Regions from separate parts of the Pelotomaculum sp. PtaB.Bin117 genome, predicted to be linked through region 1. Evidence: riboswitches for the same ligand, from Rfam matches in the RefSeq annotation. Region 1 holds a riboswitch; the other holds the start of a gene.
What was found. A riboswitch is a leader RNA that binds a small molecule or an ion and turns the genes downstream of it on or off. The one in region 1 is predicted to bind cyclic di-GMP.
Positions count from the first base shown of each region.

Region 1 (4,670 bases):
AATTACTTTTTTTATGTAATTCAAGGTAAATAAAATTGACAAAGTGTGTATAATGTGTTATTCGCTGAAAGGGGTTGAGCTTACGCAATGAAGGACTGCTTAAAGTAAATGATTTATTTATCCCATATGAGTTAATATCTTTAAAAGAATGCTTATAATGGTAAGATACAGTCGGAGCCCGGCGGTCACTGGCTTAGCTAGAATGGAGGATAACTATGGAAGATGAAAAAAAGATGTTCAAAGCACAACAAATTAATCCGCAAACTGAACAAGAATTTTTACATTGGTTTAAATCTCTCATTTTTGCTGATGATTTAAAAGACGTTGATAAATTAGCCCGTTTTACTGAAGAATTTATAATTGAAGGTAGTGGGGCAACAGTTAGATTTAAAAATGGGCATATCTTTGAAATTAATGTAGCTAACCACTATACCACACATAAGCAGCTATGTGATGAGTGCCAAAAACTTATTGGTGCACCCCGCCATACTTCTCCTCATGCTAACCTTATCTGTACAGGGAAAAAAGCGTTTAGTTCAATAATGGGCTCTGCTGATGAAACATATTATACTTGCAAAGTGTGTGGTCATGAATGGCTACATGAAACAGGCTCGTGTGGTTGTGGATGGATTAAATAAAAGAATGGACTACTATGCCGTTAACTCCGTCCATTTTAAGACCGGAGCCTAGTGCCTGGTTATTTTGACAGTGGACTACTTGTCCAACGACAGAGAATTAGAGAATTTAACGACATAAATATACCGATTTAGGAGTGATAGCATTGACCAAAAATAAAAAATTTGATTCCGGTATTAGTAACGGTATTAGTATAAGTAAAATGGATGCAGATGATATTGAAGCGAAAGAGATTGTTGGCCTTGTTTATGATAATTACGCAGCAGCACTATCAGTTTTTAATCAAATTAAAAGAATGCCAATTTGCGTAGATACTGATTATGTTTATGTTATTGATCTTCATTGTGGCGACGATCTTATAGATACTATTGGAGTTAAGGAACATCATGGAGAATGGTTACTTGATGTATTTTTTAAAATACCGAAAAAGAAACGAAACGTAGTGTAACCTTGGTACAATTTTGTCGCAAGCTATAGATGAAGGCATTATTCTGTTGTAATAATTCCGACAAAAAAGTAGCGACTATTTCCATGAAAACCATACAATTACAGAGTAAATTAATCAGGATTATTGTGTCGCCGGACACTACTTTACGGTGTCTCCCGGATCTACGTCCGTGTCACTTCGGACAGCTGGCCACCATAAACATGGCCGAAAGGATGCTTAAAATATGTATCAGAAAAGAAAAAATATATATTTTACTGATGAAGCTTTAAAATTACTGGCCACGGCAGCTAAATATACAAATGATAATCAATCGCAGGCAATAGCTGAATCATTGAAATTGTTTGTAGAGGTTAAAGAAGGTACTATACGAAAACGGATCGTGGATATACTGGGTTCAGATGTTGCCGATGAAAAGTTGGACACCCTTGTAGAGTTTTTTTTGAGAACCAGGTAGTTACCATAATGTGGTAGCTACTTTGCGTCTGGTTTAAACTTCGCTGGTACTGGGCCTATTAACGGAGAGGTGTAAAATTAACCGGAAGAGGATAAAAGCATTTATAAACTTGGGCGTGAAAAAGCCGTTATTGCCACGGCAACAGCCATTCGGCGGGCACACGGGTGTTCATGGCCGGTGCGGGACACCGTCGCCCGGATTAACCGCATAAAATTTTTTTAACCAGGTGACTTATGTCTTCTAGGGCAAAAGGTTTTGCGATATAGTATTGCTGAGGGGTTTTCTTTTTTTCCTTGAGCACTGTATCCAGTTCCGTATATGCCGTCATCAGCACTACCGGTACCCCCGGGGCCAACTTCCCGATTTCTTCGAGAGCTTCGATACCGTTCATGCCCGGCATTTTAATATCCAGCAGGATTAACGCCGGCCTTTTCGCGCGGACTTTCCGGAGCCCTTCTTCACCGCTGGAAGCGGTTTCCACCACGTAGCCCTCTTCACTGAACAGCTCGTTTAATAAAGCGCAAATTCCTTTATTGTCATCAACGATAAGGAGATTTGAGGCATTTTCTTTCATGAATCTACATCCCACCCATGCAATTTTGATGACGTGGAAATTTCCGCGTCTCGCAGTGAAGATTTTCCCCGAAGCCTGTCCGTATGAGCCGCGATTTAAAAAAAAACACCTTACCGTGAAATAAGGTAGTTGTTTGTCTTTAGATATTCACGATAGTCCAACCATCTTGCTGAAAGCCTTAGATCCGTAATTTGGCGCCCCGGTCTTTCGACTGATTTGCCATTTTCTTTTTTCCTGAGTGTATTATAAATTGTGAGGCAGCCATTGTAAATGGGACGATTGTCCTAAATAGGACTATTGTCCTATCGACAGGACTTTTGTCCTGCGAAACGAAGCAGACGAGGAATCCGGCCGGCGGTGTAGAATAATACTGTACAGCCGGGTTCGGTGATTATGTGCCGAAAACCCGGTTGCCGCATGGGCGTGATGGCGCTGGCAGATGTTATGTCGGGAAATCGGGTCATATGATTTTGATTATTGTAAAGAAGGGGTCAGGTTTGATGTTATTAAAGCTGGGATTTTTGTTCGTGTTGATTCTATTCCTGCTCATTTTTGGAATTGTAGCCATGGTTTTCTTATTTATTAGAAAACGGTTTCGTCGTTGGCATCATATGCGTTACGCCGTGCCTCACAGTCATTTTTCATGGGATGATTATGACCGGGACGGTGATGATTACGGCGGCAGGGATTAGGTTTATTGTGCCGCCGGCCGGCTATGCGGCAGACTGTGCCAGCAACAAAGGGTTTGCCTATGGCAGGGGGGCAATCAGTCTGCCGGAGTCGGTAAGGGGATGAACAACGAACCGGCTACGAAATGCTGGCTCCTATTACAAAGCTGAATGTAATGGAAAACACCAGTGACAGCAGGCCGACCGCCGTGTTGCCCGAACCAATTTCTTTGTTGACGTTCAAGCGTGGCGTCAGCCATTCAAAAAGCAGGTATACCAGAATTAATAGGACAAGGCCAATCGTCCCCCAGAGGATGGTTTCCCCGGCGGCGCTGTTTGACATTATGGCAAAGCGCATGATGTTTCCCACCCCAAAGATCTTGCCTCCCAGGGCCAGGGCGGCGGCTATGTTGCCCTTGCGGATTTCTTCCCAGTCATTGTATCTGGTGATTGCCACAAAAACCAGGATGGTTAGTAATATAATTAATGAAGCGACAAGCAGGCAAATCAGTGATGATTGGATCTGTTGCGAAAACATGTTTTGCTTTCACCTCCTTCCTTAGAACACATGGTCTCAGGTGCTTGTTACGGGAAGAAAATAAGCGAGATCGCCGGTTATGGCTTCTCCCACCCGCAGCAGCACCCCGCTGAATTCTCCCCCGATAAGAAAACTTCCCACCAGCAATCGCCCGGTGAATTCACCCGACCATGTGCTGATTGTGTGGATCGGAAGGGTGACTCTTTCCTGGTAAACCAGGTCGTTTATGTATTCTTGGTTTTCCACAAGAGCTTCTATTTCACCTTGTTCGTCATAGAGGCACACACCGCCGCCTTCGCGGCCAAAAGCCGGTTTGACCGCGTGCGGCCGGCCTTTGAAATAAATGTTGTCCAGGTAGACCGGCAAAAAGTAGCGGGTGATAATTTCTTGTTCGGCTTTATTAAAAAAGTGCGTATTTTTATATAGTTCCCAGATAATTGCCAGCATGACTTTTGACTGGGCCACAAATGCCGAGGGGGGATTCAAAAGATCAAGCTTGCTTTTGGCTGCCAGTTCGAGCAATTTTATCCCGTCAATCTCCCTGGCAAACCACTCAACCGGGTAAAGCCGGTAAAGCAGGTCGATCCGGTTTCCCCGGTCGTCCGCAACCCTGTCGGCGGTTACCCTTATGCTATCTAGCGGAACGTATTTAGCCGGCAGGCCGGAAAACGCCAACTCGGCTAAAACAGTGCCTTTGTCTTCCTGGTGCCAGCCCAGTGAAGTAAAAATAATATTTTCATATTTCTTTGAGATGAATTGGTGAAAAGCTTTTTTTACATTGCCGGCAAACATTTCATTCGGGTTTTTCACGTGGCGTAATTTGGTGATTAAGGCATTCAGTTCACTTGCCTCGACAACTCCGGTGGGGGTGTCGGAGTTGAATTCCAGTAATTTTATTTCCGCGTTTTCGCCGGCTCCGTTGACTGCGAAATCAAACCGGCCGATTACCGTGACGGGCATATGCGGATCATATGCCAAGCGGCAGAACTCTATCGCTGTTTCAGGAATGCCCAATAAACGGAGAATCTGAGCGCTGTTCAAGGCGAAGTCGACAGCTTTTTGATAAATCTTGCCGCAGGCCTCTGTCGCCGTTTTTATCTCGGTTAACAGTTCCTTGCTTATTGCAAGCGGCTCTATAGTGGCGTATTGACAGTTGTGCATAACGCCCCAGTTAAAAAAATGCAATGCGGGGTGGTCCATGACCGCTTTCCATTTTTCATAATGCAATTGATCCGTTATAGAGAGCGGCTGGTTTGCCCGGCTGTTCAAGAAGAAACACTTCCTTTGGCTGACGAGCCCAGCCCCTTTGAAGAGGACGATGTTATCTTTGACTTGCCGCCGGAGTGTATTTT
Region 1 covers NZ_MVQM01000121.1:215-4,884, forward strand. Annotated here, with positions in the region: gene A4E54_RS08355 (hypothetical protein) at 216-638, shown strand; gene A4E54_RS08360 (hypothetical protein) at 782-1,084, shown strand; gene A4E54_RS08365 (hypothetical protein) at 1,308-1,538, shown strand; gene A4E54_RS08370 (response regulator) at 1,738-2,112, opposite strand; cyclic di-GMP riboswitch class I at 2,261-2,343, opposite strand; gene A4E54_RS08375 (hypothetical protein) at 2,613-2,804, shown strand; gene A4E54_RS08380 (DUF350 domain-containing protein) at 2,920-3,318, opposite strand; gene A4E54_RS08385 (glutathionylspermidine synthase family protein) at 3,355-4,587, opposite strand; gene A4E54_RS08390 (hypothetical protein) at 4,584-4,670, opposite strand, start outside.

Region 2 (4,670 bases), on a different contig from region 1:
TTCATAAAAAAGCGGATTAATATTTTTGTAGTACTGACAGAAATCATAATCCATTTTCGTAGTTTGAACGTATTTTGACAGAGCTTTCGGTGATTCGAATTTTGAATTGCAAATTGGACAAACAACTTTTTTATTATATAACATTTCTCTCAGGTCAGTATCTTTTTTTACTCTTGGCTTTTCATCTTCCTCCGCAGAATGCTCGACTTCATATAAATGCTGTTCCAATACTCCTGCGAAACCGCTTTCCTCCCTCTCTTCCATACCGGCTCTATCTGCTTTAATGCTATATTCTTTTTTTTCTTCGGCTAGCTGTTCTTGTTGTTCGTCAGTAGCCTGTCCGGGTGTGTTGCCGGCGCTCTGCTTTTGGTCATTGTTCTGAGTAGACAGCTTGCGGTTGGTTTCAATTAATATTTTATTTCGGATATTTGATTGCCGGAGTCTTTTGCTTAAAGTTTCAATAATGGTCACCGCCGCTTTGGGGTTGTTGTCTAGAAACTCCAAAAAATCTTTCCGTTCCAGACTAAAAACTATTGATTTTTCTAATGTCCTTGCGCAGGCCGAGCGATATCCGCCGTCTAGCAGACTCATTTCTCCAAAAATATCTGATGGTTCAAGTGTTTGAATAGCCATTTCCTGCCCGGTGGACGATTTTGAATATATTAAAACCCTTCCTGATATGATTAGGTATAAGCTTGAACCTTGATCTCCCTCAGAAAATATATCTGTGTTTTCTTCAAAACGTTCCAGATGCATTTTTTTAACCAGGTCTTGCAAAGGACAGTTTAAGTTTTGAAAAAAAGATATTTTTTTCAAAATGCTTTCAAGAGCATCCATATAATGTTTTTCACCCGCCTTTGAAATTTCAATTAATATTTTATACTACTAAAATGGTATTTGAAAGGAATTTTTAATTATGATGAAGGCATATATTTCTCTAAACTGAAAAAGCGGGTATATTTATTTCTTATTATATGGATTTTATTGACTTTTTTAGATATTTAAAAAGATTTAAGTGCTTCTGTAAAGGAAATACGATTTAGAAGCAAAAAAAAATTCCCTGTTGTTATGGAAAAAAGGGAATGGTGGGGTAAAACCCCGCAGATGGGTGATTATATTAAAGGAGGTATTAAAAATAATTATAATTATTTTTATTTGTCACACATGGGTAGCATATCCCAATTTTTTAGGACTTCAGTCCTAAAAATAACACATTTTAATAATATTATTAACTTATTTTATAATTGTTGCCTTTACTTCATTTTTTATCCAATCAGTTACTATAACTGTATGGTTTTGTTCACTAGCGCGGGAGAAAAACTTGTTACGTGAATCGTCAAAACCCATCAATAAATAAAGGGCAATGCCAACAGCAAGCATTGGACTGTAATATTTTACTAATATTAATAAAGTTAGTACTAATAAAATGATATTAAGAACGTTTAAGTAAAACATTTTTCCATAACGCATCCGCTAACCCTTCTTTGTGAAAGGAAATACCGGGGTTACTGGTAACCCGGCTATCATGGCAATATGCCTTAGACCCGTGGTTTTGCGTCCATAGTTTTCACTATGTTTGCTCTTTTCAGTTTGCGTCTTTTATATTATTATATAAAGCTGTCTAATATAAGGAAATATGAAAAAAGAACTATTGTTACGGGACTCTGGTCCTGTTTGGCAGTTAACATTCAGATAGCAATAAAATGTTTAAGTTTATAAATGGAATTTATGGGAAATTGCGTAGCAGATCATATTTTATAGCTCTCATTATTATAAGATAGTCAATTCATTAAGAAAGGAATTTGGATAAACTTGTGATTTGAGTAAAGTGAGATTTGAGTAAAGTTGACTTTAACCACTTGTTCAGATAAAATATTAGATACACTAGTTATTAACTGAGAAAGAACTAATTTGCTGATGTGGCTCAGGGGTAGAGCAGCGCACTCGTAATGCGCAGGTCGTGGGTTCAAATCCCACCATCAGCTCCAAATTATACAGCAATGGCAAGGGTTCCGAGGTTGGAAGTCCTTGCCATTAGCTATTAGAAGTCAAAAGTGTGCCAAACATTTTAAAATGAGACTTATCCATGCCTAACAGAACCGAGCAAAACCAAAAGACAGGTGCGCTCCCAACTAATATTTACTTGACTAAACAAAACGCTTTTAATCGTTACTTCAGCAGTTAATGGGCTCATTGATTCGTACCAGAAAATATGCCAGAATGAATAGATAATAAGAGTAGATGAGGTTTTATTTGTGAGTGATCTAATAAATAGGGTTGGTAAGTTTAAAATTCCGAGGGATTTAATTCGCGGCGATAACAATGAAGATTTGCTTAAGCTGTTTGCAAAAACCATAATCATGAGGGCTGAATATAAAATTTCTAAAGATGTAATTGAATATACAGCGCTGTCTCCTTTATTCAGGGTAAAGGAAGCGGCAGAAACAATTCCCGAGTATAGGGTAGAATGTAAAAATATATACTCCGACAATGAAAACGTTGATATTGAAATAATTGCTGAAGAAATAAAGCAGCGCTTTAACGCTTAAGTAAGACTGTAATAAGCCAGGTTTAATAAATTGGCCGTCCGGCAGGGCGGCTTTGGTTTTACCAAAAAAGCAGGCCAGTGAAACGCCGCAGGTATGAATGACGGGTAGCCGGGGGGAGGCTTGCTTGTACAATCTTTTTGTTGAGACGTCGTTTCCGTAACCAGTAATCTGCCGTTGTCAAATCGGAGACGACGTAATTTACTGCACAGTCTTTGTTTTAATCATATCGTCAATGTTTAGGGTGCCGAATATGGTTTTTACTTCAATGTCAAAGTAATTTGCGTTCTCAATAAAACTTTTTGTTTTGTAATTATAACTTCCGAAATAAACTGATGATTTATCTGGTGTTTTGGCTACTGCAAATGCGGAACTAATTTTAATCGTAGCTGGTGTTTCTGGTTTTATTTTAATGGTTCCACATGAAAAGACATTGTTAATTATTATCTTTTCACCTTTGTGCCGAGGTATTACATTTGATAAATCAATTGTGCCTCCACTAAAAGTTAAATTATATTTTTTAGCTGGATTTGTAACTTGAACGGTTTTACTGCTAAAAACAATATCATTATCGGATTCTAAACCGGGGCCATGAGTAAATAATGTGACTCCTAAAAAAACAACGATTATAGAAGTTGAGGCAACAAAGATCGGTATTTTGATTTTGAAAATATAAGGGGCTAAAATTAAAAATCCCAGCATTACCAACAGAATTCCATAAAAATAATTCAATTAACGCACCCCAATATTATTTAAAATAGAGTAAATGCCGCTATAGGAGCGGGTTGCCATCACCGTCGGTTGAGTATGGTGCTTGGCTTGCCAAACACAAGTTTATGAGGCTGTTAAATAGCGGTGAGGAAGTTTGCGCATAGATAATCGTGAACGCCGAATCCATGATGCTATACAAAAAATTTCCAGGACAAAAGGCTATCTGCCTTCTGTTCGGGAGATCCATTTTAAACTGAAAGGACAGGTGTGTAAGCCTGCCCTTTTGTCTTTCTCCACTTGGGTATATGGAGTTTAATTGTTGGTTTAAGCTTGCTATTTGAATTGCAACGTTTTAAATGCAGCCGCCACCACAAATGCCAATACCAAAGACAATCAGGATAAAGATTAAGAAGATGATAAACCCGAAATTACCAAAACCTGCGCCTTCAGCGATAACATCGGACATTAAAAAGAACCTCCTTAGTTTTGTTTTTTACACTATATGAAACAGGTGCTGAATGTGTGAATTATTGTGAATTATAAAGAAACAAATGGTTGGTTCAGCTAAAGAACTTGAAGAAATTGCTAAATAATATTTAAGGGTGTTTAACATCCTTATACGGGTAAGATAGATGTAGTTAAAGGGGGTGAAACAAAATGAAGAAAGCAAACCGAAAGAAAAAGGTGCCAACAATGGCGCCAGGATCTAAAGGTTTATTGGAAAAAGAAGCCAGTAAAGAAGAGATAAAAAAAGGCAATTTTACCAGGGTCACCAATCTTTCATTCGATGAAACAGAGCCCAGTTAAGAAAATAAAGTGATAACAGCCTCCCCGCAAGGAGGCTGTGTCTTCGATACTCTGCTCACCGTCGAGCAAGGTCCCAAAGAGAGTAAAGCCGGCAGTTACTTTTTAATCTAATATATCCATATTATTTCATAAAAATATCCACGGTATGTGACCATCCATATTAACAAATTATTCAGCCACCGCATATATTATAAAAGAGATGGAGTGATTCTTGAAGTATATCTCTATAACCACCGGTCCTAAATGAGTCGGTGGTTATAATTTTGAAAAAATAATCTGGAGGTATTTTCATGCCCCGATCTGTTTACCGGGAACTGGTTGTTGGAGTTAATATTAAAGTTCCACTTCTTAACGGCAGCTGGATTACTTCTATTAATTTGGATAATGCAGCCACCACACCGCCGTTTGTCTGCGCTTTGCAGGAAATTATCCAGTTTGCCCCTATGTATTCCTCCGTTCATCGCGGCGCAGGATATAAATCCCGGCTTTCAACTGAATTGTATGAAAATTCAAGATTAACAATCGCAAACTTTGTTAAGGCAGACCTTAATTATGATACTGTGATTTTCTTGAAGAATACTACGGAAGCAATAAATAAATTATCTC
Region 2 covers NZ_MVQM01000151.1:22,881-27,550, reverse strand. Annotated here, with positions in the region: gene A4E54_RS11150 (DUF2225 domain-containing protein) at 1-756, opposite strand, end outside; gene A4E54_RS11145 (hypothetical protein) at 1,234-1,470, opposite strand; cyclic di-GMP riboswitch class I at 1,508-1,591, opposite strand; tRNA gene A4E54_RS11140 (tRNA-Thr) at 1,914-1,988, shown strand; gene A4E54_RS11135 (hypothetical protein) at 2,256-2,549, shown strand; gene A4E54_RS11130 (hypothetical protein) at 2,748-3,278, opposite strand; gene A4E54_RS11125 (hypothetical protein) at 3,915-4,064, shown strand; gene A4E54_RS11120 (aminotransferase class V-fold PLP-dependent enzyme) at 4,355-4,670, shown strand, end outside.
Region 2: it holds a riboswitch for cyclic di-GMP, as region 1 does, so the genes downstream of both, A4E54_RS11145 (hypothetical protein) here and A4E54_RS08370 (response regulator) in region 1, are expected to answer to the same signal.